DNA from 2 places in the Nocardia sp. GCM10030253 genome. Region 1 is predicted to be linked to the other one. Evidence: riboswitches for the same ligand, from Rfam matches in the RefSeq annotation. Region 1 holds a riboswitch; the other holds the start of a gene.
The links. A riboswitch is a leader RNA that binds a small molecule or an ion and turns the genes downstream of it on or off. The one in region 1 is predicted to bind thiamine pyrophosphate.

Region 1 (14,908 bases):
GCGCCGATATTCCTCTACCAGGGGGTCTTCGACGAGGCGGTCCCGTGGTGGACCAACGACCGCCTGGCCCAGCAGTATTGCGCGGGCGGCGCATCCGTCGTCTACACACGCGACCATTTGAGCGAGCATTTGACGCTGCCGTCGCTCGGCATGGGACAGACCTTCAACTGGCTGAAGTCGCGCCTCGCGCCGAACGCACCCGAGCAGGTTGGCTGCCGCACCGACAACGTCGTGTCCATGCTGGCCGACACCAACGCGCTGCTGTCCCAGATCGAGATCAACCTCAACGCCACCTTCGGGGCACTCGGGTTCCCCATCGGCCCGCGCGAGCGCTGATCGAAAGTACCGCCTAACCGCTCGTCCCCGACCGGATACCGGACTGGTCGGGGACGAGTTTTTTTCGTCTGCCCGCGATGAATTCCGGTCCCCCGTAGCGTCTGCATTGATGCACGCAACTTCACTCGGGAGGATCGTCATGCAGAAAATCGTCACTAACCTCTGGTACGACACCGAGGCCGAGCCGGCAGCCGAGTTCTACTGTTCACTGTTCGAGGACTCGAAGATCACCAACGTCGTGCCCTACGGCGAAGCAGGCCCGCGCGAGGCCGGCACGACCATGCTCGTCGACTTCGAACTCAACGGCCAGAAGTTCACCGCCATCAACGGCGGCGGCGACTACCACTACACCCACGCCATGTCCCTGCTGGTCAATTGCGACAGCCAAGAAGAGGTCGACCGGCTGTGGACGACCCTGCTCGCCGACGGCGGCCAGGAAATCGAGTGCGGTTGGCTCAATGACAAATACGGCGTCCCCTGGCAGATCTGGCCCTCGGAAGCCGACCAGCTCCTGACCGGCCCCGACCCCGCTGCCGTCAATCGCGCAATGACCGCCATGCTCGGCATGAAGAAAATCGACGTCCAAGCAATGCGCGACGCCTACAACAACACCTCCGCCTGACCATGCCCGCACCTGACCGCTAGCGCATCACGCCCATGACCTGCACCAAGCAAGAATGCGGCGGGTCAGTCGATGCGCCAGGCGCCGACTTGGCGGTAGGCGGAGTTGTAGATGTCGGAGGCGTCGCCTTCGACCAGTTGGTAGTGCTTCATGTTTCCGCCCCAGTAGCGCAGGATTCGGCCTAGTTCGTCGGCGAGATCGGCGGGGGCTTCCACGCCGTCGGGCAGCACGTCCAGGTCCACTTCCAGGGTGAATTTCACCTTGTCGAATCTACCGGGGCGGGAGAGGGCAGCGGGAGCGGCGGCTGGATGTTCGTCCGATCATCGGGCGGAGCATCTAGGTGACCGGGTATGGTCGGCCGGGAAAATTTCACATCGCCAACGGGGGCTCGCACCAGCGGGCTGAGAGGACAGCTAGGGCTGTCGACCGTATGAACCTGACCGGGTAATGCCGGCGTAGGGAGGAATTCCATGACGACTACACCTGTCGAAACCGTAACCACGGGCCCCATCGAGGGCAGCGTCAAGCACTATCACGAGGTCGATGACCTGCGCATTCCGGTGCGTCGCATCAACCTGACCAACGGCGAACACTTCGACGTCTACGACACCTCCGGTCCGTACACCGACGACGCGGCCACCATCGACGTCGAGGCGGGGCTACCGAAGCTGCGCGACGGCTGGAGCAAGCCGGAGGTCGCCGGTCCGCCCACCCAGCTCGCCTGGGCGCGGCAGGGCATCATCACCCCCGAGATGCGGTTCATCGCGGCCCGCGAGGGTGTCGCGCCGGAGCTGGTGCGCGATGAGGTGGCCATCGGCCGCGCGGTGATCCCCGCCAATCACAAGCACCCAGAGCTCGAGCCGACGATCATCGGCAAGAAGTTCCTGGTGAAGATCAACGCCAATATCGGCAACTCGGCCGTGTCCTCGTCCATCGCGGAGGAAGTCGAGAAAATGGTGTGGGCCACCCGCTGGGGCGCCGACACCATCATGGACTTGTCCACCGGCAAGAACATCCACGAGACGCGCGAGTGGATCCTGCGCAACTCCCCGGTGCCGGTCGGCACCGTGCCGATCTATCAGGCGCTGGAAAAGGTGAACGGCGATCCGACCGCACTCACCTGGGAGATCTACCGCGACACCGTGATCGAGCAGTGCGAGCAGGGCGTCGACTACATGACCGTGCACGCGGGCGTGCTGCTGCGCTACGTGCCGTTGACCGCCAAGCGGGTCACCGGCATCGTCTCGCGCGGCGGCTCCATCATGGCCGCCTGGTGTCTGGCCCATCACCAGGAATCGTTCCTGTACACCAACTTCGGCGAGCTCTGCGAGATCCTGGCGAAGTACGACGTGACCTTCTCCCTCGGTGACGGCCTGCGACCCGGTTCCATCGCCGACGCCAACGACGAGGCCCAGTTCGCCGAGCTGCGCACCCTCGGCGAGCTCACGAAGATCGCGAAATCCTATGGCGTGCAGGTGATGATCGAAGGCCCAGGCCACGTGCCGATGCACAAGATCGTGGAGAACGTGAAGCTCGAAGAGGAGCTGTGCGAGGAGGCGCCGTTCTACACCCTCGGCCCGCTCGCCACCGATATCGCGCCCGCATATGACCACATCACCTCGGCCATCGGCGCCGCGATCATCGCGCAGGCAGGCACCGCGATGCTCTGCTATGTCACTCCCAAGGAGCACCTCGGCCTGCCCAACCGCGACGACGTCAAGGTCGGCGTGATCACCTACAAGATCGCCGCCCACGCCGCCGACCTCGCCAAGGGCCATCCGCACGCCCAGGACCGGGACAACGAGTTGTCCAAGGCCCGTTTCGAATTCCGCTGGCGCGACCAGTTCGCCCTCTCGCTGGATCCCGATACCGCCCGCGAGTACCACGACGAAACCCTGCCCGCCGAGCCTGCCAAGACCGCCCACTTCTGCTCCATGTGCGGCCCGAAGTTCTGCTCGATGCGCATCTCGGCCGATGTCCGGGAGTATGCGGCTCGTCAGGGGCTCGACGAGAATGCGGCGCTGGAAGCGGGCATGGCGGAGAAGTCCGCCGAGTTCGCCGACGCGGGCGGCAAGGTCTACTTGCCGGTGGTTTCGTAGCCTCATCCCGGTACTGCCGGGTTCGGCCTCGAACCCGGCGGTACCGGTGATGCGGAGAACTGGGCCAGGAGAGGTGCGCCGTGCGGATACTCGTGACTGGAGCGAACGGCTACCTCGGAGCAGCAGTCACGGAGACGTTGCGCGACAGCGGATACGAGGTTGTCGGACTTATCCACAACAACCGTTCGCGGGTACCGGACGGGGTGCCCGTTCGGTCTGCCGATCTCCTCGACCCGAGCTCACTGTGTGCGGCGGTACATGGCATCGATGTGGTGTGCCATCTCGCCGGGCTCACGCGCGTTCGTGAGTCTTTCACCGATCCCGAGCGGTATTTCGATGTCAATGCCGCAGGGACAGTGGCATTGCTTCGAGCCATGGCGTCGGAGGGTGTCGGCGCCATGGTTTTCGCGTCCACCGCCGCGATCTACGGCGCACCTGAACGGCAGCCGATGACCGAAGACCTGCCCGACAACCCACCCCATCCGTATGCCGCGAGCAAACAAGCCGCCGAACAGGCCATCGAAGCCGAATCCCGCACCGGGCGACTCACCGCAGTGATCCTGCGGCTGTTCAACATTGCGGGCGGACCGGACCCGGACAGCACTCGAATCCTGCCGCGCATCCTCGCGGCGGCCGCCGGTGACAGCCCTACCCTGACACTCAACGGCGACGGCAGCTCCGTCCGCGACTACGTGTACATCGCCGATGCCGCAAAGGCTTTCGGCGCGGCGCTCGCCACGATGCCGGACCATGGAACGTGCGTGCGCTACAACATCGGCAGCGGAGTCGGCACCAGCGTGCGGCAATTGATCGACGTCGCCTCACAGGTGACGGGACGCGACATCCCGATCGAGCACCGCCCTGCGGTCGCGGAACCACCACGACTCGTCAGCGACAGCAGCCGGGCTCGCAACGAACTCGGCTGGACCGCACCGACTTCCGACATCGAATCCATGATTCGCGATGCCTGGTCGGCTCGTCGGTAAGAGTCGAATTCACTATCCAGAGAACCGTCAGCGCAGGTTCTGCTCGATAAGGCGATGGGCGGCGCGGTCGGCGCGGTCGATGTCACCGGTGATCAAACGGTCTTGTATGACGCCACGCAGGCCAGAAATCAGTAGTGTGGCAACGGCTTCCGGGTCTTCGATCGATGCGATGCGACGCAGGGCATCGGTGAGGGCCGCGACGAAGGTGGCGATCGCGGCGTTCGCGTAGGCGGCGTATGGGCTGTGTGGAGCGCAGGCCGCACCGAGCACTTGTAGCAGGACTCGCACGCTGGTGGCGCCCGCGCCCGACAGGCTCGCCGTATAGAAGTCGCTCAATCGCCGACGGAGTTCGGCCGCGTCGGAGACGTCCACGAACAGGGCCGTGATATCGGGGCGCTGGGTGGTGAGCGCCTGGACGAGCATCTCCTCCTTGGTGTCGAAGTAGTAGATCAGCATGCGGGAGCTGGTGCCGAGTTCGGCGGCGAGCGGGCGTAGCGACAGGTCCGCGAGGCCGTGATCGGCGATGTATCGCACGACGTCGGCGAGGAGTTCGGCGCGTTTTGCTTGGTCGAGTGGACGGGCCATGGGTTGACTGTAGCGAGTGGTACAGGTATCCATGTTCCCGTGACTGTAACAATCGCTTCAGAAACTCCCGGTACTGCTCGCGACGCGGTCGTGGTCACCGCGTATGCCGCGACCACATCGCTCGCCGACGACGCGGACGCGACCTGGTCCGCGCTGCTGGCCGGACACAGCGGCATCGGAATGCTCGGGGACGATTTCGTCTCCGAATACGACCTGCCGGTGCGGATCGGCGGCAAGCTGACGTCACAACCCGGCGCCCAGTTGACGCGGATCGAGCAGCGGCGACTGTCCTATGTCGAGCAGATGGCGCTGGTGCTCGGACGCCGCGTCTGGAGCAATGCGGGCGCGCCCGCGGTGGACCGCGAGCGGCTGGCCGTCGCGATCGGCACCGGCCTCGGCGGCGGCGACGCGCTGATCAACGCGGTCGACGCGATGCGCGTCGGCGGCTACCGGAAGGTGTCGCCGATGTCGGTGCCGATGGTGATGCCCAATGGACCCGCCGCTACCGTCGGACTCGAAATCGGTGCACAGGCAGGTGTTTTCGCGCCGGTGTCGGCATGCTCTTCCGGTTCCGAGGCGATCGCGCACGCCTGGCGGCTGATTAGTACCGGCGAGGCCGACATCGTCGTCGCGGGCGGCGTCGAGGGCCACATCGATGCGGTGCCGATCGCGAGCTTCGCCATGATGCGCGCGATGAGCACACGCAACGATGAACCGCAGCGGGCGTCGCGGCCGTTCGACCGGGACCGCGACGGCTTCGTCTTCGGCGAGGCCGGAGCCCTGGTCGTGCTCGAATCCGAGCGCCATGCGCGGGCTCGGGGCGCGCGCATCCACGGCCGGGTACTCGGCGCCGGAATCACCTCGGACGCCTATCACATCGTCGCATCGGATCCGGAGGGAATCGGCGCCGCCCGGGCGATGCTCAAGGCGATAAGTACTGCAGGACTGCAGGTTTCGGATATTCAACACGTCAATGCGCACGCTACGTCGACGTCGATCGGTGACGCATCGGAAGCCAATGCGATCGCGGCCGTCGTGCCCGATGCGTCGGTCTACGCGCCGAAATCCGCGCTCGGACATTCGATCGGCGCGGTCGGCGCGCTCGAATCGATCCTGACCATGCTGACCCTGCGCGACCAGATCGTCCCGCCCACACTGAATCTCGACAATCGCGATCCGGATATCGACCTCGATATCGTCGCGGGCGCGCCGCGCACCCAACGGATCGACTACGCGCTCAACAACTCGTTCGGTTTCGGCGGCCACAACGTCGCCCTCGCGTTCGGCCGGGCCTAGACCCGACCGCCGCTGCCCCCGGAGTACCGTCCCAAGAGAATCGTCAACCGCACAAAATCTCGCCGACCGGCAACGATGCCGGCCCCGATGGATGGACAACGACGTGGCCGACGCCTTCTACCTCCCGGATCCGGCGGACCCGAATCGGTTCGTCTCGACCGAACTCACCCGCGGCCCCTGGTCGCCGGACGCCCAACATGCCGGGCCGCCGTCCGCGCTGCTCGGCTACGCGATCGAACGCTGCGCACCACGGGAGGGATTCCAGGTCGGCCGGGTGGCCGTGGAAATCCTCGGCCCGGTCCCGCTGGAGCCGTTGACCGTCGAAGCGCACGTCGCACGCCCCGGCCGCAGCGTCGAGCTCATCGAGGCGACGCTGTCCAGCGATCGCGGCCCGGTCATGAAGGCCAATGCCTGGCGCTTCAAACTCGCCGAGCCCGAATTGGACCTGCCCACGCAGATCCTCCCCTCCGGCATCCGCCCCGGGCCCGATCAGGCCGTGCCGTCGGTGTTCCCGTCGACCCAGCCGGTCGGCTTCCACACCGGCATCGAATACCGTTTCATCACAGGATCATTCGCCGAACCCGGCCCGGCGATCTGCTGGATCCGGATCAAGTACCCGATCGTCGCGGGCGCCACCCCGAGCCCACTGGAACGCACCCTCGCCGCCGCCGACTCCGGTAACGGCGTCAGCTCGGTCCTGGACTGGTCCCGCTACCTCTTCATCAACACCGACCTCACCGTCACCCTGCACCGCCAGCCCGCAGGCGAATGGGTCTGCCTCGACGCCGTCACCTACCCCCAACCGCACGGCATCGGCCTGGCCGAATCCGCCCTCTTCGACGAAAAAGGCCCCCTCGGCCGCGGCACCCAAACCCTCCTACTCGCCAATCGCGGATAGCGCCGAACGGACATGGTGGTGGACGCTCTCGACGTCCGCCACAGCCATGTCCCCCTAGCCGGGCAACCACAAGCAGCCCGGCCTGCTTCGAGAGTCAGGCCGCAGCACCAGCCGTCTCTGGTCTCGAAATCCCCACAACGCCACCACAACCAGCCCCACACCAGAACCCGCCACCGCACACCAGCCGTCTTTGGTCTCGAAAATCTCTACAACGCCACCACAGCCAGTCCTCACGCCGGAACCCGACACCGCGCACCTGACTGCGGAAGGTAAGCCGGGTACCCCACACGACGCGCCCAGCACTGCCCTGAAAACCACCCCAACGCAACCTGTTCTCCCGCACCGCAACCGGAGCGGGGCGCGTTCCGGGAACAAACCCCACCACGAAGGCCCCCCACGAGAGGCTCGCCCGCCCAAGAATTACCGGGGGCAGTGCTGGGCACGACGAGTGCCGTACCCGGCTTACCTCCCGCAGCCAGGTGCGCGACGTCGAGTTCCAGCGTGGTCATCTGGCTGTGGTTACGTCTCGAGCACGATCCATAGACAACAACGCAACCCGTCGCACCGACGCAAACAACCCGCCCCCATCGCCCACACACGCCCCCCCACGCGCGGTGTGATCGAGGGACCGGACACCCCGCGTCCGACCGGACACCCCGCGCCCCAACGTGGTCATCTGGCTGTGGTTACGCCTCGAGCACAATCCATAGACAACAGCGCAACCCATCGTTCCGACGCAAACAACCCGCCGCTCACCGCCTGACAACCTCCTCCCCGCCCCCGCACGCGGCGTGATTGAAGCACCGAACACCCCGCGTCGTAACCGCGCACCCGGTGTACTGGGTGCACGGTTACGACGCGGGGTGTCAGGATGCGCAGCACCAGCTGCCAACGTGGCCGTCTGACTGTGGGTGCCTCGCCAGCGACGCCACCCGAGAACCGAACACCCCGTGTAGCAACCGCGCACCCCGTGTATTGGGTGTACGGCTGGGGAGGGGGTGTGGGGCGACCGGGTGCCCACGGTCGCGGGGGTGGAGGGGCTAGGGGCGGGTGGAGATTTGTTGGACGGCCCAGCCGTTGCCGTCGGGGTCGGTGAAGAAGAGGAAGCCCACGTTGTCCAGGGGGTCGGGCATTGGGGTTGGGCTTTGGCCGAGGATTTGGATGTCGCTGACCTCGACGCCGCGAGCGGCCAACTCGGCGTGGGCTTTTCGGATGTCGGGGACCACCAGCTGCAGGCCTTGCTGTGAGCCGGGTTCCATCTTCGGGACTGCGCCCTCGCCGATGACAATCGAGCAGCCGGAGCCCGGTGGGGTCAACTGCACGATGCGGATGCCGTCACCGATCTTGGTGTCGTGGTCGACCACGAAACCCAGTCGCTGCGAGTAGAAGTCCTTGGCGCGATCGATGTCCGACACCGGCACGATCACGACCTCGAGTGTCCAGTTCATTGCGAGCCCTTTCGCATCTGTGGACATGGATGTCCGTATCAGTGCAGACGGTCGATCGAACGCAAAATCATCGGCTATCCGGGCGCCAGTCACTGACGCCGCTGCCAGCGCCATGCGAATTCGCCTGCCTCCGGCGGCGGACCCGGCAGTTCGCCGTCCACCGTCAGACCCGCGATGAGTAGTGCGAGAACGCGTCGGCGCAGCTGGGCGGTGCGCTTCGGGTCGGGCATCGAGATGGCGGCGCAGGCTTCCAGGATGAGGCCGAGGTCAAGGGTAGTCACCTCGGGACGCAGTCGCCCGGAAGCGTGGGCGCGACGCACCAACTCCTCGGCCACCTCCCCCGAATGTATGACGTCGGGCAGTATCGACTCGTCCGGTGTGAAGGTGCCCGCCAGATGGACCGCCAGCGAGTGCACGTCGGCGTCGACCACCCGCTCCAGGAATCCGATGAGGCCGTGCCAGCCGTCCTCGTCCTCCAGTGCGGCATCGGCTTCCACGTTGTAGCGGCGCAGGCCCTCGTGGCAGAGGGTGCGCAAGAGGTCCTCTTTGCTCGGATAGCGGCGATACAGAGCGCTGATCCCGACCCCCGCGCGTTCGGCGACGGCGGCGATCGGGGCGTTGGGATCGGCGAGGAACACCGCCCTCGCGGCCTCCAGGATCAGCCCGTCATTGCGGGCCGCCTGCGCCTTACGGCCGGGCAGGGCCTTCGAAACCGGGGGCTCGGATGTTTTCGGCATGACTTCAGCGTAGCACTTGAAACGGAATGATCCGTTCTGCTAGAGTCTTAAACAGAACGAAGCATTCCGTTTCACAAGGAGAAGATCATGAACGACATCCGCCCCTTCACCATCGACATCCCGCAGACCCAGCTCGACGACCTGGCCAACCGGCTGCAGCGGGCGATCTGGCCGAACGAGCTGAGCGGCGTCGCCGACTCCTACGGCGTTCCGAACGAGCGGGTGCGCGCCCTCGCCGAGTACTGGCTGGATCGTTTCGACTGGCGGGCGCTGGAGGCGAAGCTGAACTCCTACCCGCAGTTCGTCACCGAGATCGAGGGCGAGGACATCCACTTCCTGCACATCAAGTCCTCGCGGGCCGACGCCCTCCCGGTGATCCTCAGCCACGGCTGGCCGGGCTCGATCCTGGAATACCTCGACGTCATCGCCCCGCTCACCGAGCCGGAATCGGCGGACGCCCCTGCCTTCCACCTGGTCATCCCGTCGCTGCCCGGATTCGGCTTCTCCGGACCGACCCGCAGCACCGGCTGGGGCCGCGACCGCACCGCCAAGGCGTGGGTGCAGCTGATGAGCCGACTCGGCTACGAGCGTTACGGCGCCATCGGCAACGACGGCGGCTCGATGATCTCGCCCGAGATCGGCCGCATCGATCCAGAGCGTGTCGTCGGAGTTCATGTCACCCAATTGTTTTCGTTCCCGTCCGGCGACCCGTCGGAATTCGAGGGCCTGTCCGAGGACGACATGGCCGCGCTTGGGCACCTGCAGTGGTTCCACGAGAACAAGATGGCCTTCAACACCCTGCACAGCCAGCAGCCGCAGACCCTGGCATTCGCGCTGAGCGATTCGCCGATCGGCCTGCTCGGCTGGAACGCGCAGCTGTTCGGCGAGAGCCTGGACGAAGACTTCGTGATCGGCAACGTGGCCATCTATTGGCTCACCGGCACCGCGGGCTCGTCCATCCGGTTCTACTACGAGGACGCGCACGCCGCGCAGCAGCCGACCGCGCCGACCAAGACCCCGACCGCGCTGGCGATGTTCAAGGGCGACTTCCAGTCGATCCGCCGGTTCGCCGAGCGCGATCACAGCAATATCGTCAGCTGGAACTCCTATGACGTCGCGTCTGTCCAGGGTGGCGCCAACGACGCGGCGGGGCACTACGCCGCACATGAGGCGCCTGAGGTGTTGGTCGCCGACATTCGGGGTTTCTTCGCCCAGCTCAGCTGAGCATTCGTCGCCACACGACGGCCCGCGCCCCGCCTGCGGAGCGCGGGCCGTGGTGCGTTTCCAGACCCGAGACAGTCTCGTATGTCATCGAGACGCGCGGCCATGGTTCACCGGACTCGTCGCTGTTGTACTGGATTCATCAACAGCACACCAGCTTTCGAGAACAAGGAGAACATCATGAAAATCGCAGTCTTCGGAGCAACCAGCACCGTCGGTCGTCAGGTCGTCGAGCAGGCGCTCGCGCAGGGTCACGAGGTGACGGCCTTCACCCGCAGTGCGGCCGGAGTCGGGCAGCAGCACGAGCGCCTGCACATCATCGAGGGTGACGTACTCGACACGGCATCGGTGGAACGGGCCGTCGTAGGCCAGGACGCGGTGCTGATCTCGCTCGGCGCAGGCCGCAAGGGCGTCATCCGGGCCGGGGGCACCCGCGCGGTGATCGAGGCGATGAACCGGACCGGGGTGAAGCGGCTCATCGCGCAGACCACCCTCGGTGTCGGCGACAGCCGCGGCAACCTGAACTTCCTGTGGAAGTACGTCATGTTCGGCATGCTGCTGCGCCAGGCTTACGCCGATCACGTGCAGCAGGAGGAGTACGTCCGCGCCAGCGATCTGGATTGGACCATCGTGCGCCCGAGCGCTTTCACCGACGGCCCGCGCACCGGCAGCTACCGCCGCGGATTCCCCTCCGACGAGACCGGACTCGCGCTGAAGATCGCCCGCGCCGACATCGCGGAGTTCATGCTCGAGCAGCTGACCGACACGTCCTACCTCCGGCAGGCTCCCGGCATCTCGAACTGAGGCAGGAGCCGTGCCGCGGCGTTGGACCGGGCTCGTGTCCACCGGCCCGCCCGGCCGCGACCCACACTCCGACCTGGGATGTGTGGGTCGCGGCCGTGGAATACCTCGGCGTCATAGTCGCTTGACATGAGTGTGACCGATCACGAAATCTTCGAGCTCGGCGATTTCGCCTTCGCCGGTGGAACCGTGCCCGACGCCCGGCTGGTATACCGGACCTACGGCGAGCTCGCGGACGACAAGTCGAACGCCATTCTCTTCCCGACCTGGTTCGCGGGGACCCACATCCACAACGAGTGGTTGATCGGCCCTGGCAAGGCGCTGGATACCACCCGCTACTTCGTGATCGTGCCGAATCTGTTCGGCAACGGGCTTTCCAGCTCGCCGAGCAATACCCCAGCGCCATACGACCGCGCGCGGTTCCCGAATGTCACCATCCTCGACAATGTCACCGCCCAACACCAATTGATCACCGAACATTTCGGCATCACCCGGCTGCCCCTTGTCACCGGCGCCTCGATGGGCGCGGCGCAGGCCTACCAGTGGGCGGTCAGCTACCCGGACATGGTGGAACGGCTGGCGCCGATCACCGGCTCGTCACACACCAGCCCGCACAACAAGGTCTTCCTCGACGGCCTGCGATACGCCCTGACCGCCGATGCGGCCTTCGCCGACGGCGACTACCTGGAACCGCCGCGCCTCGGCCTGCGCGCGTTCGCCCGCGTGCTCGCGGGTTGGGCGCTGTCGCAGGCGTTCTATTGGGAGCGGGTGTACGAGAAAGTCGGCTTCGCTACCCTCGACGACTTCCTCACCAACCTATGGGAGCCGATCTTCGCGACGGCGGACGCCAACGATCTACTCGCCCAGATCTGGACGTGGAAGCACGCCGACATCGGCCTGACACCGGGTTTCGACGGCGACACCGAGGCGGCATTGGCCGCCATCACGGCTAAGACCGTAGCCCTGCCCGCCCTGAAGGATCTGTACTTCCCTCCGGAGGACGAGGCGTGGGCCGTCGGTCACATGCGGGACGCGAAACTGATTGTGGTACCCGGTATCTGGGGACATCTCACCGGCGGCGGGAGCGACCCCGAGGGAGCGGTATTCATCGATAACGCGCTGCGGGAACTACTGACGCGCTGACGGCTGTCACGGACGACGGCGCTATGGCGGCACTCACCGCTCACGCGTGTTCGTGCAGCTCACCCCAAGCGGGGAACGGATCAGGGTAGCCGGCCCAATCCAGTGGTCCCGCAGCGAGTTCGGCGTCGGTGAGCAATGCGGCGTCCAACATTTCGCGCACCCGGTCCCGGTCGAGTTTTACGCCGATGAAGACGATCTCCTGCCCCGGCGGCACCTCCAGTGAAGTCCACCAGGCGGCCGGTTCGAATACCAGGTTCGGGCCAGCCTGCGACCAGACCGCCGCCAACCCCGCCCGGCTGGCGATCCAGCAGAAACCCTTGCTGCGCAACAGGCCTCGCATCTGATCGAGCGCGTCGGAGAGGCGGGCCGGGTGGAAGGGCCGGTCGGCGGTGTAGGTCAGGCTGCGGATGCCGTATTCCTCGGTCTCGGGGAGGTGTCCGCCCGCCAGTTCTTCGTCCCATCCAGCGGCCTCGGCGGCAACGAGTGGGTTGTAGCGTCCGGTGCCGAGCACCTCGGTCAGGTCCACAATGCCCTGCTCCGTGCGCAATACCTCGGCACGCGGATTCAGTCTGCGCACAGTGGCTTCCACCGCCCCGGCGACGGCGTCGCTCACCAGATCGGTCTTGTTGACGAGCAGGACGTCGGCGAATTCCACCTGATCCACGAGCAGGTCGGCGATCGTGCGCGCGTCCCCCTCGCCCGCTTGCAGATTCCGCTCGGCAAGAGCCTGCCCGCGGGCCACCTCGTTGAGGAAGGTCGACGCATCGACCACCGTCACCATGGTGTCCAGCCGCGCGACGTCGCCGAGCTTGAAACCGTCCTCGAATTCCCAGTCGAAGGTGGCGGCCACCGGCATGGGTTCGGAGATGCCGGTGGATTCGATGACCAGCTGATCGAACCGGCCCGCGCGGGCCAGGCGACCGACCGCTTCGATCAGGTCCTCGCGCAGCGTGCAGCAGATGCAGCCGTTGGTGAGTTCGACCAGCTTCTCCTCGGTGCGGTCTAGATGTCCCTGACCCGCGACGAGCGCGGCGTCGATATTGACCTCGCTCATGTCGTTGACGATGACCGCGACGCGGCGGCCCTCCCGGTTGGCCAGGATGTGGTTGAGCAGCGTGGTCTTGCCCGCGCCGAGGAAGCCGGACAGCACGGTGACGGGCAGCAGGTCGGTGGTCGATGAAGTGGTCACCAGCTAATGATAATGGTTTTCATTTACTTCAGGGATTCCGGGGCCCCCTCTCGGAGTGGCAGGTCGTAGGGTCTTGGGTGTGAAATTGCTGCCTCTTCCATCCGAGGGACAGACCCCGGTCCGCGCACTCACCATCGCGGGCACGGACTCGGGTGGCGGTGCCGGAATCCAGGCCGACTCGCGCACCATGACGCTGTGCGGGGTGCACGCGTGCGTCGCGGTAGCGGCGGTGACGGTGCAGAATTCGGTGGGCGTCAGCGGCTTTCATGAGATTCCGCCGCAGATCGTGGCCGATCAGGTGCGCACGGTGGTCGGCGATATCGGGATCAGCGCGGCCAAGACCGGAATGCTGGCCTCGACCGCCATCATCGAGGCCGTCGCCGCGGTCAGCCGGGAGGTCGGCATCGGACGCGACGGGACGATTCCACTGGTGGTCGACCCCGTTGCCGCGTCCATGCACGGCGATCCGCTGCTGCACGAGGAGGCGCTGGACGCGGTGCGGCACACCCTCATTCCGCTCGCGACCGTGGTGACGCCGAATCTCGACGAGGTCCGGCTGATCACCGGCATCGAGGTCACCGACGACCCGAGCGCGCGCCGCGCCGCCGAAGCGCTGCACGCCCTCGGTGCGCAGTGGGCGATCGTCAAGGGTGGGCATCTGCGCTCGTCCGAATTCAGTACAGATCTACTTTTCGACGGCGAGCAGTTCCTGGAATTCTCCGCGCCACGCATCAGCACCGGCAACGACCACGGCGGCGGCGACACCCTGGCGGCCGCCATTGCCTGCGCTCTCGCCAACGGCTATTCGGTCCCCGACGCGGTCGCCTTCGCCAAGGAGTGGACCTACCGCTGCCTCGCCGCGTCCTACGACCTCGGCGCCGGGCACGGTCCGGTGTCGCCGCTATGGCGTTTGAGCCACTCGTAAGCCGCGATCAGGTCAATACCGAACGGACGACGCGGAATCCCACGTCGTCGGGCTGAAAGCTCGGGTGGCTGCGACGCCGCACTGAAGCACGGCAGCTCCAGTGCTCGTCGAACCATCCGCCGCCGCGGAGCACCCGATAGTCGCCGTACACCTCGGCATCGTAGATGTCCCAGCACCAGTCCCAGGCGTTGCCGAGCATGTCGTACAGGCCGAACGCATTGGGCCGCTTGCCGCCCACATCGTGCATGTGGCCATCCGAATTGCCGCGGTACCAAGCGATCTCGTCGAGATCGCCATACCGGGGACCCGTGGTCCCCGCACGGCAGGCGTGTTCCCACTCGGCCTCGGTCGGCAACCGATACCCGTCCGTGGAAGTGAGCCACTCGATGGCGTCGGCGTCGAGGCGATACGCCGGTGACAACCCCTCGGTTCGGGACAGTGCGTTGCAGAATCGGACCGCGTCCCACCACGAGACAGTCTCGACAGGCAACCGGTCGCCGTGCGCGGAACTCGGCCGCTGACCGGTGACCTGCTCGTACTGAGACTGGGTGACCGGAAATCGCGACATCGAATACGGCCCGAGCTCGACCGACCAGCTGCGCTCGGTCCGCCGATCCGACAG
Region 2 (14,908 bases), on a different contig from region 1:
GCCTTCGCTCCCGGTCGGCGCCTCGACCACAGTCCACCAGGGCAGCAGGAACAGCACGGCGGGAATCGCCAGGAACAGAACAATACGCGGAACGTACTTCAACCGGATTCATCCTTGTTGGCGCAGGTGTAGCGCACGGTCCACTCCCGCCCGGCGCCATGGGCTCTATCGACGATAACAGCGTTAGCTCAACGTCAGCGGTGACTGCGCTCACCGCTGCCTGCACGGGGTGGTAGCTAGGGCTGGTAGGGCGGGGCGACGCCCCAGCCCCAATGCGGCATCGGAGCTTCCAGCGGCGGGTGGGCTTCGGGCTGTGAGTTGGTCTGCGCGATGCGGGTGCCCCACTCGATGTAGGAGGCGAAGGCGGCGCGGAATTCCGGGTCGTTGGGCAGACCCACCTCGTCGGCGGCGTCCATCAGCAGGTTCACCCAGCGACGGCGCTGCGGTTCGGTGATCGCTTTGCCGAGGTGCTGGCGCACCATGTGGTGGTAGCCGCCGCGTTCGGCGCTGTAGGTCTCGGGCCCGCCGAACACCTCGGCCAGCCACATCGCGACGTATTCGGGATGTCCTGGGTCCATGCCGCGGAACAGCGGGCCGACCACATCGTCCTTCAGGACCTCGCGGTAGAACGCGGTGGTCAACGCCCTGAAGGCTGGCATGCCGCCCGCCCATTCGAACAGGGTCGGCACGGCGGGGTCGCCGGCAGCAGGGTCCGTCACCGGCCCAACCCTACACAAACACCGGGGTGCTCCCCATGCGTGCGAAGGTCGCGTGTGAGGGCACGGCCGTGGCATTATCCGGGACTTCCCCTAGGGAGGCATCACTCCGGCGAGGGAGGCGAAATCCCTACTGGAGGTGATGATCTCGCCGGGTCGCGGCCCTAGCATGGCGGTGGTGACCGTTGCCGCTCGTGCCGTTCGCCGCCGCGCTCTGCGCGTTGCGGGGCTGTGTGCCCTGTTCCTGTCGGTCTGGATGGCACCCGCGTTCGCCGACTCGCCCGCCTCCGGCGTGGACGTCTCGGTCGCACAGAGCCTCGGAGATCGCGAACTCACCATCGTGCTGCGCCGGGTGACCAGCGTGCCCGGCCCGCTACGCGTGGACGTCGTCACCCACACCGGCACTGCCGCCGGGCAACTGACACTCGCTGCGACACCGACGGGGGCGATAGCGCACTCGGTGTCGCCCGCAGCGGGGATACCGGTGGCCGAGGCGGTTGTCGAACTGGGCAGCACACCCGGCATGTACTCGGCCACCCTGGCGATGGACCGGGCCGGACCTTGGGAACTGGCCATCGGCGACGGCGCTCGGGTGGCGCGGATCCCGCTTGTGGTGCCCAAGCAAGTCGCTTCGCCGCCGGAGCGGCTTGTCTTCGGCGGGTTCCTGGTGGCGGGGGTGCTGCTGCCCGTCTCGGTGCTCGTCGCGACCCGCGCCCGCCGTAGCGGGTGGGCGCTGCTTCCCGCCGCCGGGATGGTGGCAGGGGTGGCGGTGGCGGTGACCGCCGCGCTGTTGTCGGCGTCGTTTCCGCTGCCCCCGCAACCGGGTAGCCAGCTCGACCCGACCGTGGACAACCTCGACAATCCGTACGCCCTGAACCAGCCGTTGATTTCGGACTTCTCTCGTCCCCCTGCCCTGCTCACCATCGAGGGTGGCCCCATCACCGCCGGGCGGCCGGGCGATCTCGATCTGGTCGTGATCGATGCGGCCACCGGCGCGCCCGTCGATGACCTCCTCGTGCACGACAGTGCGCTGATGCATCTGCTGGTGGTCGGTCCGTCCGGTCGCCTGTCGCATCTGCACCCGATCCGGACCGGGCCCGGTCGCTATCAGGTTCATATGTCTTCACCCGAACCTGGGCGTCACGCCGTATCAGCAGAATTGGCGCGGCGCGGCGGCGGGGTCCAAATGGTGCGCGCGGCAACCAGTTTCACTGTCGTGCCGAACGCGGCGGGCGCTGCGCCGCCGAGCGTGCCGGTGTATCTGGGCAGTGGCGACACCGCCGCGTCGACTCTCGTCGACGCCGATCTCATCACCGTGCGGACAACTGCTGCGGTGGCCGGAGCGCCCACCACCATCACCGCGCAGGCCGGCGACAACGCCGACCTGCAACCGTGGCTCGGCATGGTCGGGCACATGATCATGGCTGGTCCGGTGCCCGACGGCGACAGCACTGATATTGCTGCGGCCGTACAGAATTCGCCCATCTGGGGGCATGCCCACTCGATGGGCTCGACATCGATGCAGGGCATGTCGGACATGCCAGGGATGAACATGCCGGACATGCCGGGAATGAGCGGGACGACCGCCGCCGCGGGCCGCGGAACCATGCTCATGCCGCCCGTCAACGGCGACAGCGCCCCCGACGAGACCGTCGCCGCCTATGGGCCCGATGTTCCTTTCACCTACACCTTCCCTGCCGCAGGCCGATATCGGCTGTGGATTCAGGTCGAACGGCACTACACCGTGCTCACTGTTCCGGTCGTGCTCGATGTCGCGGCGGCCCCGGCGCCGGGAGCGCACCGATGAGCGCCACCACGCAGGCAACGGATGCGGGCCCACGGTCGCGCCGGGTGCTCGTCGCCGGGGCCGTCGTGATCGCCGTCGTGATCGCCGCGCTCGGGTGGCTGGTGTGGCCGAGCGCGCCCGAACCGATGGTGCTGAATACCGGTACACCCCACCACCTGGTCACCCTCACCATCGACAACGTTCGCCTCGGCAACACCGATATCGACGTCACCGTCACCGACCGCGCCGGCGCCCCGATAGACCATGCCGCAGTGCGGATTCAGGCGAACCAGCTGCTCATGGGCCATGCCGGACAACCTGTCGCGGCGGCACCATCAGGTCCCGGGCGCTTCCACGCCTTTGCGGTGCCGTTGATGATGACCGGCCCATGGGACCTTCGACTGACCATCGATACCCACCACGGTGTCGACCAACTCACGCTGCCGCTCTGGGTCGGTGGCTGACATCGAGCCACCCCCCCGCACGCATCAGGAACACCCGTCGGAGCACGACCAGAGGAAGGACCGACCGTCCATGAGTACCCCAGCACCGCCCGACGCTTCCGAAGGTCGCGCCGGACCGGCCGTGACCACCGCCGAAACCGCACCGACCCGCTTATCCGACAACGGCACCGCGGCCCGCGTCGGCGCCTGGGGCGTCGTACTCGGCACCGCTGTCACGCTGGTGGGGCTGAGTTGGGATATCCAGTGGCACAACGAAGTCGGCCCCGATACCTTCTTCACCCTGCCGCACCTGTTCCTGTATTCCGGCAGCGCCATATCAGGGTTCGCCAGCCTCGCCATGGTGCTCATCGCCACCGCCGCCCAACGCGCCGGACGGCCCGTGCCCCGGCTGGGCGGCACCCCCATTCGGGTGTTCGGCAGCACTCTCACCGCCCCGCTCGGCTACATGGTCGCCGGGGCCGGTGCGGCATTGTTTCTGATCTACGGCCTGCTCGACCTGCAATGGCATGCGATCTACGGTTTCGACGCGGTGCTGAACACGCCGTCGCATGTGGCGCTGTTCCTGTCGATCACGCTCACCATGATCGGCAGTATCATCGCCTTCGCCGCCCATCGCGACCACCGCTGGGGCCGGATCGGCATTGTCGTGGCGATCCCCATCCTGATCACGTTCGCGCCGATTCCCACCAACGCGTTGAACAACTTGGAACTGCCCGCCGATCCGACCATCCTCGGGATCGTCCTGTTCGGGCCGATGCTGCTCATCCTCGGCGCGGCGTTGCTGGCCCGCGCCGGTGCCGCCGTCGCCATCGCGGCGGCACTGGGAGCGATGCAGGCGATCCTATGGTGGTTCTCGCCGTGGGCCGCGGAAACCTACGCTTCGGCGATCGGGCTCCCGCTGCGTGACGGACTCACGGCGGATCCACCGGAACTGCCCGCCATCATGCCGATGTTCCTGATCGTCGCCGCCGTCGCCGTCGAGGGTTTGTTCTGGCTGGCCCGCACCCGCGGGTACGACGCCAGGAAGATCGTATTGGTGGCGGGTGTCGTGACCGGCGTGATCGTCGGGGTGACGTTCCCGCTGCAAATGAACCTCACGCACGCCATGTCGCCTATCGCGTTCGGCGACGTCCTCACGATCACGCTGCTCGGTGTTCCGCTGGGGCTGCTCGCCGGGTTCCTCGCCGGACGGTTCACCACCATGCTGCCCGCACTCGCGGCGGCGCCGAAGGAACTCCGATGACAGTTCTGCGCAAGCTCGCCGTCACCGTGCTGGCGACCGTCACATTGTCGCTGGTCGCGATCGCGCCGGCGTCCGCCTACGCGCCGGTCGACATCGTCCACACCGAGCGCGTGCAGGCCGGCCCGTACGGCATCACGGTCGGGTTCTCCGCCTGGCCCATCCGCGCGATGAAGTCGCTGGACTTCACCTTCATGCCCGACGGGAGCATCGCCGACAAATCCGGGACGCTGCGAGTGGCGGGCCCCGCGATCAAACCCGGCAGGCGCGCCGCGCCGCTGGTGCGCCATCCCCGCAAACGCGACTCATGGGGCTTGGACGTCAGAGCGTTCGACGACCCCGGCATCTACCGCTTCACCTTCACGATCGACGGCCCGCTCGGACACGGCGAAGGGACCCTCGACGGCGTGGAAGTACTCGACCAGCCCGGACCACCACTGCCGCTGAGTTGGACGATCGGCACCCTGCCCCTACTCGGTCTGGTCGTATTCCTCACGGTGGCATGGCGTCGCACCCGACCCGGCCACCAGCCTTTGACCGTCTGACCCGGCGATGCGGCCGGGCAGTGGTAGTGCTGGCACAACCATCGGCGGAGGCTGGCGGTACCCGAATTTCGGCGTGCGGTCCGGACACCTCATGGGTGCCAGGGCGGGGTCATCGGGGCCAGGCCCAGATCGGCGAGCGCGGCCGCGCCGCGGGCAGCATGGTCGCCGCCGGCGAGCACCATGGTGCGCGCCGACTGGTAGCGGCAACCGGCGGCGTCGAACGCATCCGCCGTGGCGAGCAGCCGCTCCTGGTCCTTGGCGAGCAGCGCTTCGGCCCGCTCCACAATGGCACCGGCGATGGGGTTCCCGGCCACGATGGTCCTGGCCTCGGCCAGGCGGTCGCCGGCATCGGAACTCCCGGCGAGCACGGTGGCTTCGGCGCGCAGCGCCACATACCAGTGCAGCCAGATCCAGGTGACCCATCTCCACACCTCGCCGGGCTCCGGCGCCATCCGTTCCAGCGCCTCCCTTGCCTGTCCATTGTGGAGCAACAGCATCGCGTCGAAGACCGCCTGGTAGCCGTGGGCATGTCCCGGTGGGGTGCCGAGCTGATTCAAGACCGCGTTCCATTCGCGCCGGGCACTGTCGTCATCGCGTAGGCCGTGGATCATCTCCACACCGGCCACTGCCGCACCGAGGACCGTTCTGGCGGGGCTGCCGGCCCGCTGCCACGCCTCGAGGAACCGGACGCTGCGGGTGAGTACCTCGTCGACGTTGCCCGCCAACGCGTCGGCCACCAGCAGCCAACACGTGGCACGATGGCCAACCTCGGCCAGCAACGGATGATCCGCGAGTTGCCGTGCCCACCGGCGGGCACCCGGCAGGTCTCCCACACCGAGGCCGGCCTCGGTGGCCTCACCGAGCGCGTCGATCAGCTCGTGGGTGCCTGCCGGAGTGTTCGGTGTGGACGAGAGCAGCGCGATCCGGCGCCGTGCCGTGGCCGCGGCGGCGAATGTGTCCCCTGCCCAGCTCTGGGCGCCGGCGAGCGTGTCGAGGGCGGCGGACTCGGCGAGCGGGTCGCCTGTGCGGTGGGCGAGTTCGACCGCCCGTTCGGCGCGCGCGATCGTCTCCGGTACGGCGTTGTCGGATGCGCCCTGGGCGGCACCGAACGCTTCGGTCAGCGCCCTGCCAGCCTCGGCCAGCGCCAGCGCGGCCTGGGCGGCCGGGTCATCGCCGGCCAGCTCCCGCGCTTCGGTGATGAGCGCGGTCGCCTCCTCCGGTGGCAGGCTCCGGGCAAACTTGCTCGAAAACCGGTACGCGTTGGTGGCGGCGGTCGCCAGGTCGGTGGCGGCGCCAGCGGTGTCCCCGGCTCGGTGGGCGGCGTCCGCGGCCGCACGGAGCAGGCGGTACATGTCGTCGCCCCGCATCTGACATCCGGCCGCGGCAGCTGCGTGCCGCAGCAGCACTGCGGTGGCGGCCGGGTCATCTGCGAGCGCGGCCGCCTGCTCATAACGCATCTGGGACTCGCCGGTCAGGTGCCGAGTGAAGGTCAGGTCCGCCAGGTACCGGGCGAAGCGGTACGCATCCGCGCGCTGCTCCGGCCGGTCGGCCGCCCACGCCAGTGCGACGCGGAAGTCGTCGGCCACCGCGTCGAATCGTGGCCGCCAGCCCGCTCGCACCACCGCAAGGTCGGCGGCCTCGGCCAGGCACCAGCGAAGATGCCGGGACCGGGCGTCGACCAGCTCACCGGCCTCGGTGAGCCGCTCCATCCCGTACTGGCGGATGGTTTCCAGCGCCCGGTATTCGGTCCCGCTCGGGGACGCCGTCACCACCAGCAGGCTCTGCTCGACGAGCCGGGCAAGTCCCTCAGCGACAACGCCTTTCTCGGACGCGGCTACCTGCGCCGCCGCCGCAACGGTGAAAGACTTCACCAACACCGACACCCGCCGCAGGAGCACTCGATCGTCCGGCTCCAGCAGGGCGTGGCTCCAGTCCAGCGCTGCCCGCACCGAGCGGTGCCGGTCGTCGGCGCGGGCGCCGCCGGCGAGCATCCGGAGCTGGTCGGACAGGCCGGCGGTAAGGCCATCCAGCCCGAGCGTGGTCCAGCGCGCGGCGGCCAGCTCGATCGCCAGCGCCACTCCATCCAGCCGCTCGCAGAACTCGGCGACTTGGTCACGCAGTGCGTGATTCGGCGGCCAGCCGGCCGCCGCCGCGCGGTCCATGAACAACGCGACCGCATCCGATTCGCCCTCGCCGGCCAACGACATCGGCGGGACCGTATACACCCGTTCGAACGGCACCATCAGCCGGGCCCGGCTGGTCGCCAACACCGTCAATCGAGGGCAGGTCTCGAGCAGCCGTTCGATGAAAGGCGCCACCCCGTCCCGCACGTGTTCGCAGTTGTCCAGCACCAGCAAGGCGTGACGGTCGGCCAGCGCAGCCAGCACCGACTCGTCCATGCTCCGGCCGGGCTGCTCGCCGAGGCCGAGCGCAAGCGCGACCGTACCGGCGACCACGCAGGTGTCCGGGCTGGTGATCGGTACCAGGTCGACGAACCACACCCCGTCGGAGTACTCGCCGGTTGCCTCCGCGGCGACCGTCAACGCGAGCCGGGTCTTGCCCACTCCGCCGGGGCCGACCGCGGTCACCTGCCGGTGTTTTTTGATCATCTCGGTCAGTTCGGCCCGCTCCCGCGTCCGGCCGATGAACGAGGTCAGCGGTGTCGGCAGGACCGGTGCCGGGTTCGACCGGTCGGTGCGAGCCAGCTCGGACGCGCGCTGGGCCAGCGCCCGCCGATCAGGAACCTCGAGCTTGCGCAGGAGCGAGGAGACATGGCTCTCCACCGTACGCACCGAGATGAACAGTTGCGCACCGATCTCGGCGTTGCTGAGATGCTCCCCCACCAGCGCCAGCACCTCGGCTTCCCGAGCCGAGATCTCCACCGTCGCCGCCATGGGCCCTATTCTGCCGTATCCGCGTCACGCTCGTACTGCTCGGTTGGTTTCCCTGGTGGGCGCGGATGCCGGCCCCGGTGACGCGCAAGGCCGCAACGCATAACGTCCGGCATGGTCGCGGGGTAAAGACCCGGCAGCACAGCACCGGCCGTAGGCGATCCGTGCCCCCGATCAGTGGACGGTTCCGTGGTCGCCACGGATGCGGGTCGGGCGTGCCGGAGGAGATGCTGTGAACACGTCCGGTTCGTCGCAACAGACCGACATACCGGGTCGATGTGACCAACGACTTCAGGAGTGATCATGACCAGCTCTCCCACCCAGGGAATCAAGACCGTGCTGTATCCCGTGTCCGACCTGGCGGCAGCCAAGGCCGTGTACGCCGCCCTGCTCGGCGTACCGCCGCAGACCGACTCGTCCTACTACGTCGGTTTCGAGGCCGAGGGCCAGCACATCGGGCTGGTGCCCAGCGGTGGACAGCAGAGTCTGAGCGCATCGGTGGCCTATTGGCACGTGCCGGACATCGAAGCGAAGCTGGCCGAGATGACCGCAGCGGGAGCCACCGTGAAAGAGCCTGCGCACGACGTCGGCGGCGGCCGCCTGGTAGCCGCCGTGACCGACACCGACGGCAATGTCCTCGGCCTGATTCAGGACCGCTGAGTACCGACCCCGCCGTGCTCGTGTACTTGCCAAAAATTAGTCCCGCATCCGCGTGCTGAGAGCAGCCAGCGAGTGCACAGCCCCAAACATCAAGATCGTCCCCATCAAGAACTGACACGGAGGAAACCGGAATGAATACTCAGAAGTCCGCCACACGCACCACCGCGAAGAGCAAGGCCACCGTGGGATTCACCGACGACGAACGTGCCGCGATGAAAGAGCATGCCCAGGAGTTGAAGACGGCCGCGCGTCGTGGTGCGCGTGCTGCGAAGGCGGACGGGGAGAAAGACGTGCTCGCGAAAATCGCCGAGATGGCGGAATCGGATCGCGTCATGGCCGAACGGGTCCATGCCGTCATCAAAGCGAGCGCGCCGGAGCTCTCGCCGAAACTCTGGTACGGGATGCCCTCCTACGCCAAGGACGGGAAGGTCGTGTGTTTCTTCCAGAGCGCGGAGAAGTTCAAGGCGAGGTACGCGACGTTGGGGTTCAGTGACACCGCGAACCTCGACGACGGCGCGATGTGGCCGACGGCTTTCGCGCTGACGAAGGTGACCGCCGCCGACGAGGCGAAGATCGGCGAGCTCGTGAAGAAAGCGGTGGGCTGAGGCCCGCGCCGTGGCGACGAACTGGTCATCACCCGGCGAGACCCCGTGTAGCCGAGACGATGCATCAGCTGCGCCCACGCGCGCGCGGCCCCCGCGGTCGACCAGCCGACCGCGGGGCCGGAGAACCCGTAACCGGGAATGGTCGGCACGACGACGTGGAACGCGTCCTGCGCGTCGCCACCGTGCGCCACCGGGTCCGTCAGCGGCCCGATCACCTCGAGGAACTCCACAATCGATCCAGGCCATCCGTGCGTGAGCACCAACGGCAACGCGTCGGGTTCTGCCGACCGAACGTGGATGAAGTGCACGTCGTGGCCGTCGATCTCGGTGCGGAACTGCGGGAAGGAGTTGAGTCGGGCCTCCTGGGCTCGCCAATCGTAGGTGTCGCGCCAGTAGCGTGCCAGTTCCTCGGTGTAGTCGAGCGGGATGCCCTGTGCCCACCCCACACCGGTAACCCCGTCGGGCCAGCGGGTGTCGTCCAGTCGCCGATTCAAGTCGTCGAGCCGCTCTTGGGGATATCGATCCGGAAGGGGGTGATCTCTGTGCTCATGAGAACTACGCCATGAGCCACCTAGGGCAAATCCTGCCCTAGGTGGCTCAGCAGGTCGAGAGATGTGACCGAGACCTCCGATGCCTGCCGACTGCACCCGCGTCTACTCGGGACGCCCTCACCGAGGCGTTCGCGCCGACTGATTCTCGCGTTCTGCTACGCCGACTTCCGGACCGTCGAGACGCGCCCGGCAATCCAGGCCACCAGCATCGCGGCCAGGAACGACAGCAGTGACGCGCTCATCCAAGCCTGCTTGGTGAAATGCGCCTTCTCCTGGATGCCGACCCAGAAGTCGGTCCAGACACCCGCGTCGCCCGGGTTGATCAGCTGGTAGACCGACAGGCCGACGAGCCAAGCGACAATCATGCCCCAGCGCGAGGGGGCGTCCGGTGCCGTGTTCCATTGCCCCTTCGCGCGCAGGAAGAAGTCGGCGACCAGCACACCGAGCAGCGGCACGAACACCGAGCCGATCAGGCCGAGGAAGCCGAAGTAGTTCTCCATTTTCAGGCGCAACGCCAGCAGGGTGATCAGGACACCGAGTCCGATCGACAGCACGCGCCGATCGATGCGCGGCGCGAGGTTCTGGATGGAGACGGCGGTGGAGTACACGTTGGCGAAGGACTGGTCGGCCTCGCGCAACACGAAGACGAAGAAGAAGACCGCGCCGAGACTGACCTGCAGGAACGGCGTGTATTGGCCGCCGTCTCCGGTCGCAAGTGCCAGCGCGAACAGGCCGAGGATGTAGGCGACGATCTGGGTGACCGCGTAGGCGCCGCTCGCGGCGCCGAATGCCGCGCCGGTGCTGCGGGAGTGGCGGGTGTAGTCGGCGGCGACCGGCGCCCAGGAGATCGACACGGCCAGCGCCGCGTCGGTGGCGATCCAGAAGAGGTTCCAGTCGACACCGAACGGGCCGTCGCCCTCGGGGCCGGGGTTGATGGTCAGGTCGGGCAGGCCCTTCTGCAGGAACTGGATGTAGAACCAGACCAGGGCGATCACAACACCGATGGTCACGAATCGGCGCAACAACCGGACCGAGCCGAGCGGCCAGATCGTCAGCGCGGTCGTCAGCACACCGGCCAGCACCACATACAGCCAGTGCGGGCCGCCGCCGAACAGCTCTTCTGCCGCATTGCCGATGACGATCAACTCGAATATCCCCCAGCCGATCAACTGGGCGATATTGAGCACGGTCGGCAGATAGCTGAGCTTCGCGCCGAACAGGCCACGCAGCAACACCATCGAGGGCTTGCCCGTCTTCGCGCCCGGCACCGCGGCCATGCCGAGCATCAAACCGCCGAGGACGGTGCCGACGATCATCGCGAAAATGCCCGCGGCGATCGAGATCTGTGGTGCGTACTCGGTGTTCGGGGCCAGCACTGTGTAGGCGCCGCTGAAGGCGATGAGGCTGACGCCGAGGTTGGCCCAGAAGGCACTCTGGTCCCAAAAGGAAAGCACCTTCGGTGCGGGTTCATCGAGGGTGAACGGTGCCTCGTGCCGTTCGGATTCGTCCAGGGTCGGTGCGGACATGCCTGAGCACAACTCCCTACGCCGGCATTACCCGGACAGGTTCATGCGGTCGGCGAAACGTCGGGTCCGCCCTCTCAGCCCGGCCGTGCCCGAGCTCCCGCGGTGGGGTCTTATTCGGGCGAATCGTACACGTGTCGGACCGTGTGACGGCCATGGAAGGTGTACCGGACCATGACGGGGTCCTCGCTCGACAGCACATCGTGCAATTCGGCACTGCGGTCTGCGAAACTCGACTCGTACCACTGCGCGACGATGTCGAGGATGTCCAGCCCACAACCGCTGACGTTGTCGACGAAGTGTCCCCATGCCACACACGATTTCACCTGATGCAGCGAATGCCTGGTTGCAGCCGGTGAATTCGCCGAGGAGAGGCGGGCGGAGTTCATGACCGGATCCACGCGTCGCGCGGCCGCCGTCCTCGGCGCGATCGTCCTGTGGTGCGGGTCGACGGCCTGTGCGTCCGATACAAAACACGACGCAGACAATGGCAGCGCATCGACTTCCACCCAACAGGTGATCCGTGGCGAGGTCGTCTCGACGGTCCCGCTCGCACAGATGTCCACAGACGACACCATGGCCTACCTGAAAGCTTCGGCGCGCAACGGTGTCGACGCCTATCGCGTCGTGTATCGGACCATCGACACCAGCGGCGCGCCGACCACCGCGAGTGGACTTGTCGCGCTACCGCGCACCGAATCCCGTCGGCTACGCGTGGTCAGTTACGAGCACGGCACCCTGTCGCTCAAGAGCGATGCACCGTCGGTGAACGGCACAACCCGCCCCGACCGGGCTCGCACGATCATGTTCGCCGCGGCGGGCTATGCGGCGGTCGCTCCGGACTATTTGGGACTCGGCGAAGGCCCCGGTTTCCATCCATACACGCACGCACCGACGGAGGTCAGCGCTTCGGTCGACCTGCTGCGTGCGGCCCGCACGATCGCGGCGCAGCAGCAGCGCGAGTTCGACCCCGACATCCTCGTCACCGGCTTCTCCCAAGGCGGTCAGGCCGCGACGGCCCTGGGTAAAGCACTACAAGCAGGCGAGGCCCCCGGCTTCGGACTCGCGGCACTGGCACCGATCAGCGGCCCCTACGACGTGCGGAACGTCGAGACGCCCGCGGGTCTCGACGGCCGAGTCATACCCGCCAGCGCGGTGTTCTATTTCGCATACTGGCTCACCTCGATGAACCGCATCCACCATCTCTACGACAGTCCCGCCGAAGCGTTCCAGGAACCGTACGCATCCAAGGTAGAAGAACTCTTCGACGGCAACCACAATGAAATCGCCATCAGCGCAGCATTGCTCACTACGCCACAACAGCTGTTGACGCCGAAGTTCATCGCCTGGTCGCGCAACCCCACCGGAGCCGCACTGAAAGCGTTGGCCGACACCGACGGCACCTGTGACTGGACACCACGCGTCCCGGTCCGCCTCTACGCCGCCTCCGGCGATCGCAGTGTCCCCTACGCCAATTCTGAACACTGCCTGCAAGCACTGCGCAGCGACAAGGCCACCCTGGTCGATCTCGGCGATATCGACCACGGCAGCACGGCCCGCGTCGCCCTGCCGCAGATCCTCGAGGTATTCCAACAGGAATTCCCGCCCACCTGACGTGCCTGAACCGTCAACCGTCACCTGCGGCGGGCAATCCACGGGGCGGCGGATCCTAGAGGTCGGCGTATCGGCGCCGACCGGCCCCCGAGATGTCCTCAGATCGCCAGGCGCGCCGCGATGCCATCGAGGATGGAGTCCAGACCGATCTCGAACTGCCACCGCACGTCGTCCTTGCGGTCGGCCTCGTGGATATAGCGCGCGTACATCGGGTAACGGCCCGTGTTCATGAGCGAGGTCATCTGTGTGGCCAGTCCCGCGCGGGCCTCCTCGCGGGTGGACCAGCCGCGCACGTGGAGCATCTGACTCAGCCTGACCTCCGAGTCGACCGCGCCGTGTACATAGGCGGCGACGGTGCTGTAGACCGCCATGGCGGTGTCCACGTCGAGCCCGAGGCCGTCGAGTGCGACGAGGGCCGCCTCCACCACGGCCAGCTGGTTCGGGGTCGGCGCGCCGCACGCCGCCCGCGTCACCCACGAGTGCTGCAGCAGGACCTCCCGTATGCGCAGGGCGACGGACCGCATGGTCGCGCGCCAGCCGTCCTTGCCGTCAGGCAGATCCAGCTCCGCGTAGACGAAGTCGACCATCAGCTCGAGTAGCTCGTCCTTGCCGGTGACATAGCGGTACGCGGCCATGGGGGCGACGCCGAGTCCGGTGGCCAGGCGACGCATGGTGACCGCGTCGAGTCCCTCCGCGTCGGCGACGGCGACCGCGACCTCGGCGATCCGCCGGGGCGTGAGAGTGGTGCGGGGAGCCGGCGCCGGTCGTTCGAGGCGCTCCCACAACGAGACGGGGTCCTTGTCCTCGCTCGCTGACTGTCTCTCCTGGGAGGCCATCGCTTGGGTTCCTTCCGCCGGCCGATGCTGTGTACAGCGTACCGGGTGTGGACTTCGTACACTGCAATGTGTACGTTGTACGTTATGGATACAGCGTACACATTGTCGAGGGGTTTTCGTGGCTGACTTGACCGACGACATCCTGCGCACCGCAGTGATCATCGGCAGCACCCGGGACGGGCGGTTCGGTCCGGTCGTCGCCGACTGGATCGCCGGACACATCGCTCAGCGCGAGGACATGACGGCCGACCTGATCGACCTCGTCGAGACGCCCCTGCCGACCGTTTTCCCGGCGTTCGGGCAGGCACCGTCCGATGAGGTCGTGGCACAGCTTGGCGCGGTGTCGCCGCGGCTGGCCCAGGCTGATGCCTTCGTGATCGTCACGCCCGAGTACAACCACAGCTTCCCCGCGTCGCTGAAGAACGCCCTCGACTGGCACAACGAGCAGTGGCACGCCAAGCCGGTCGGCTTCGTCTCCTACGGTGGACTCGCCGGCGGGCTGCGCGCCGTTGAGCAGCTTCGTGTCGTGCTCGCGGAGCTGCACGCGGTCACGATCCGCAACACCGTCAGCTTCCACAACTACGGTGAGATCTTCGGTGCCGACGGCAAGCCGTCCGACCCCGGGTGCGACGTCGCAGCCAAGGCCATGCTCGACCAGCTCACCTGGTGGGGACAGTCCCTGCGCGAGGCCAGACGCGTCCGCCCGTACGCCGTCTGACATCGCCACAGCGATGAATGACCGACCGTCCGACACTCCCGCGCTCCTTCCTCGCGGCGCTCGACGGACAAAGGTCCTCGAACTCACCCCCTTCCACGGGGCCTTATCGGCAGTCTCCACAGAGCCGTACGGTCGCCTGCCCGACCGCAGGCCGATATCCCGTCCGCGCAGTGCACAGGTAACTGATAGTTGAAGTGATTGGAGCAAGGAAAATGCGAACCCGACCTACTCTCGGTGATCCATCGCGCGCTACCACGGCCCACGAGGTGGCCTCACGGTTCGCCGAAGGGCTACAGCAGTCAGGCGCAGCAGGCGACGCGGACGGCTACGATGCCGCTTTCGCGGCAGACGTGGTGTGGGGCAGTCCGTATGGTGCGTCAGTAACCGGCTACTCCGAATTGAACGCCATACACCGCCGCTTGATGGCCGCACAGGTTGCACCGCGGTCACACTTCGAAGTCGCTGGCGCGACTTCGCCCGCGCCGGGGGTCGTACTAACCCAGATCCGTAGGCTCGCCGCCGAAGCGGGCGGGTTCTCCGAGATCGCTATGTACGTACTGGTCGAGAAGGATGGCGGATGGTGGCTCGCGGGGGCCCAGAACACGCCTATCACGGATCCGCCCCAACGAACCGAGTCGAGTTCATGATCTGCTCGCGTAGGAGCACGTCTCATGCGCGGTAGTCGATGCCGCCGAATCCTCTGCGTTGCATGAGGTCCTGCTCGACCAGCCTGCCGTCGAGGCGAACCGAAGGCTGTGC

Region 2: it holds a riboswitch for thiamine pyrophosphate, as region 1 does, so the genes downstream of both, ACFQZZ_RS01935 (purine-cytosine permease family protein) here and thiC (phosphomethylpyrimidine synthase ThiC) in region 1, are expected to answer to the same signal.

Annotation. Positions count from the first base shown of each region.
Region 1 covers NZ_JBHTDL010000012.1:380,525-395,432, forward strand. Annotated here, with positions in the region: gene ACFQZZ_RS28075 (lipase family protein) at 1-336, shown strand, start outside; gene ACFQZZ_RS28080 (VOC family protein) at 476-958, shown strand; gene ACFQZZ_RS28085 (hypothetical protein) at 1,024-1,218, opposite strand; TPP riboswitch at 1,329-1,437, shown strand; gene thiC (phosphomethylpyrimidine synthase ThiC) at 1,429-3,057, shown strand; gene ACFQZZ_RS28095 (NAD-dependent epimerase/dehydratase family protein) at 3,150-4,043, shown strand; gene ACFQZZ_RS28100 (TetR family transcriptional regulator) at 4,071-4,628, opposite strand; gene ACFQZZ_RS28105 (KasA/KasB family beta-ketoacyl-ACP synthase) at 4,668-5,924, shown strand; gene ACFQZZ_RS28110 (thioesterase family protein) at 6,016-6,822, shown strand; gene ACFQZZ_RS28115 (VOC family protein) at 7,863-8,270, opposite strand; gene ACFQZZ_RS28120 (TetR/AcrR family transcriptional regulator) at 8,360-9,007, opposite strand; gene ACFQZZ_RS28125 (epoxide hydrolase family protein) at 9,095-10,231, shown strand; gene ACFQZZ_RS28130 (NAD(P)-dependent oxidoreductase) at 10,409-11,032, shown strand; gene ACFQZZ_RS28135 (alpha/beta fold hydrolase) at 11,159-12,172, shown strand; gene ACFQZZ_RS28140 (GTP-binding protein) at 12,213-13,361, opposite strand; gene thiD (bifunctional hydroxymethylpyrimidine kinase/phosphomethylpyrimidine kinase) at 13,441-14,286, shown strand; gene ACFQZZ_RS28150 (formylglycine-generating enzyme family protein) at 14,294-14,908, opposite strand, start outside.
Region 2 covers NZ_JBHTDL010000002.1:322,645-337,552, forward strand. Annotated here, with positions in the region: gene ACFQZZ_RS01885 (metallophosphoesterase) at 1-102, opposite strand, end outside; gene ACFQZZ_RS01890 (group II truncated hemoglobin) at 237-719, opposite strand; gene ACFQZZ_RS01895 (hypothetical protein) at 886-2,523, shown strand; gene ACFQZZ_RS01900 (FixH family protein) at 2,520-2,966, shown strand; gene ACFQZZ_RS01905 (hypothetical protein) at 3,037-4,209, shown strand; gene ACFQZZ_RS01910 (hypothetical protein) at 4,206-4,751, shown strand; gene ACFQZZ_RS01915 (ATP-binding protein) at 4,841-7,645, opposite strand; gene ACFQZZ_RS01920 (VOC family protein) at 7,946-8,302, shown strand; gene ACFQZZ_RS01925 (iron chaperone) at 8,434-8,907, shown strand; partial or broken gene ACFQZZ_RS01930 (epoxide hydrolase N-terminal domain-containing protein) at 9,189-9,554, opposite strand; gene ACFQZZ_RS01935 (purine-cytosine permease family protein) at 9,614-10,984, opposite strand; TPP riboswitch at 10,981-11,095, opposite strand; gene ACFQZZ_RS01940 (hypothetical protein) at 11,095-11,370, opposite strand; gene ACFQZZ_RS01945 (alpha/beta fold hydrolase) at 11,369-12,595, shown strand; gene ACFQZZ_RS01950 (TetR/AcrR family transcriptional regulator) at 12,694-13,431, opposite strand; gene ACFQZZ_RS01955 (NADPH-dependent FMN reductase) at 13,559-14,149, shown strand.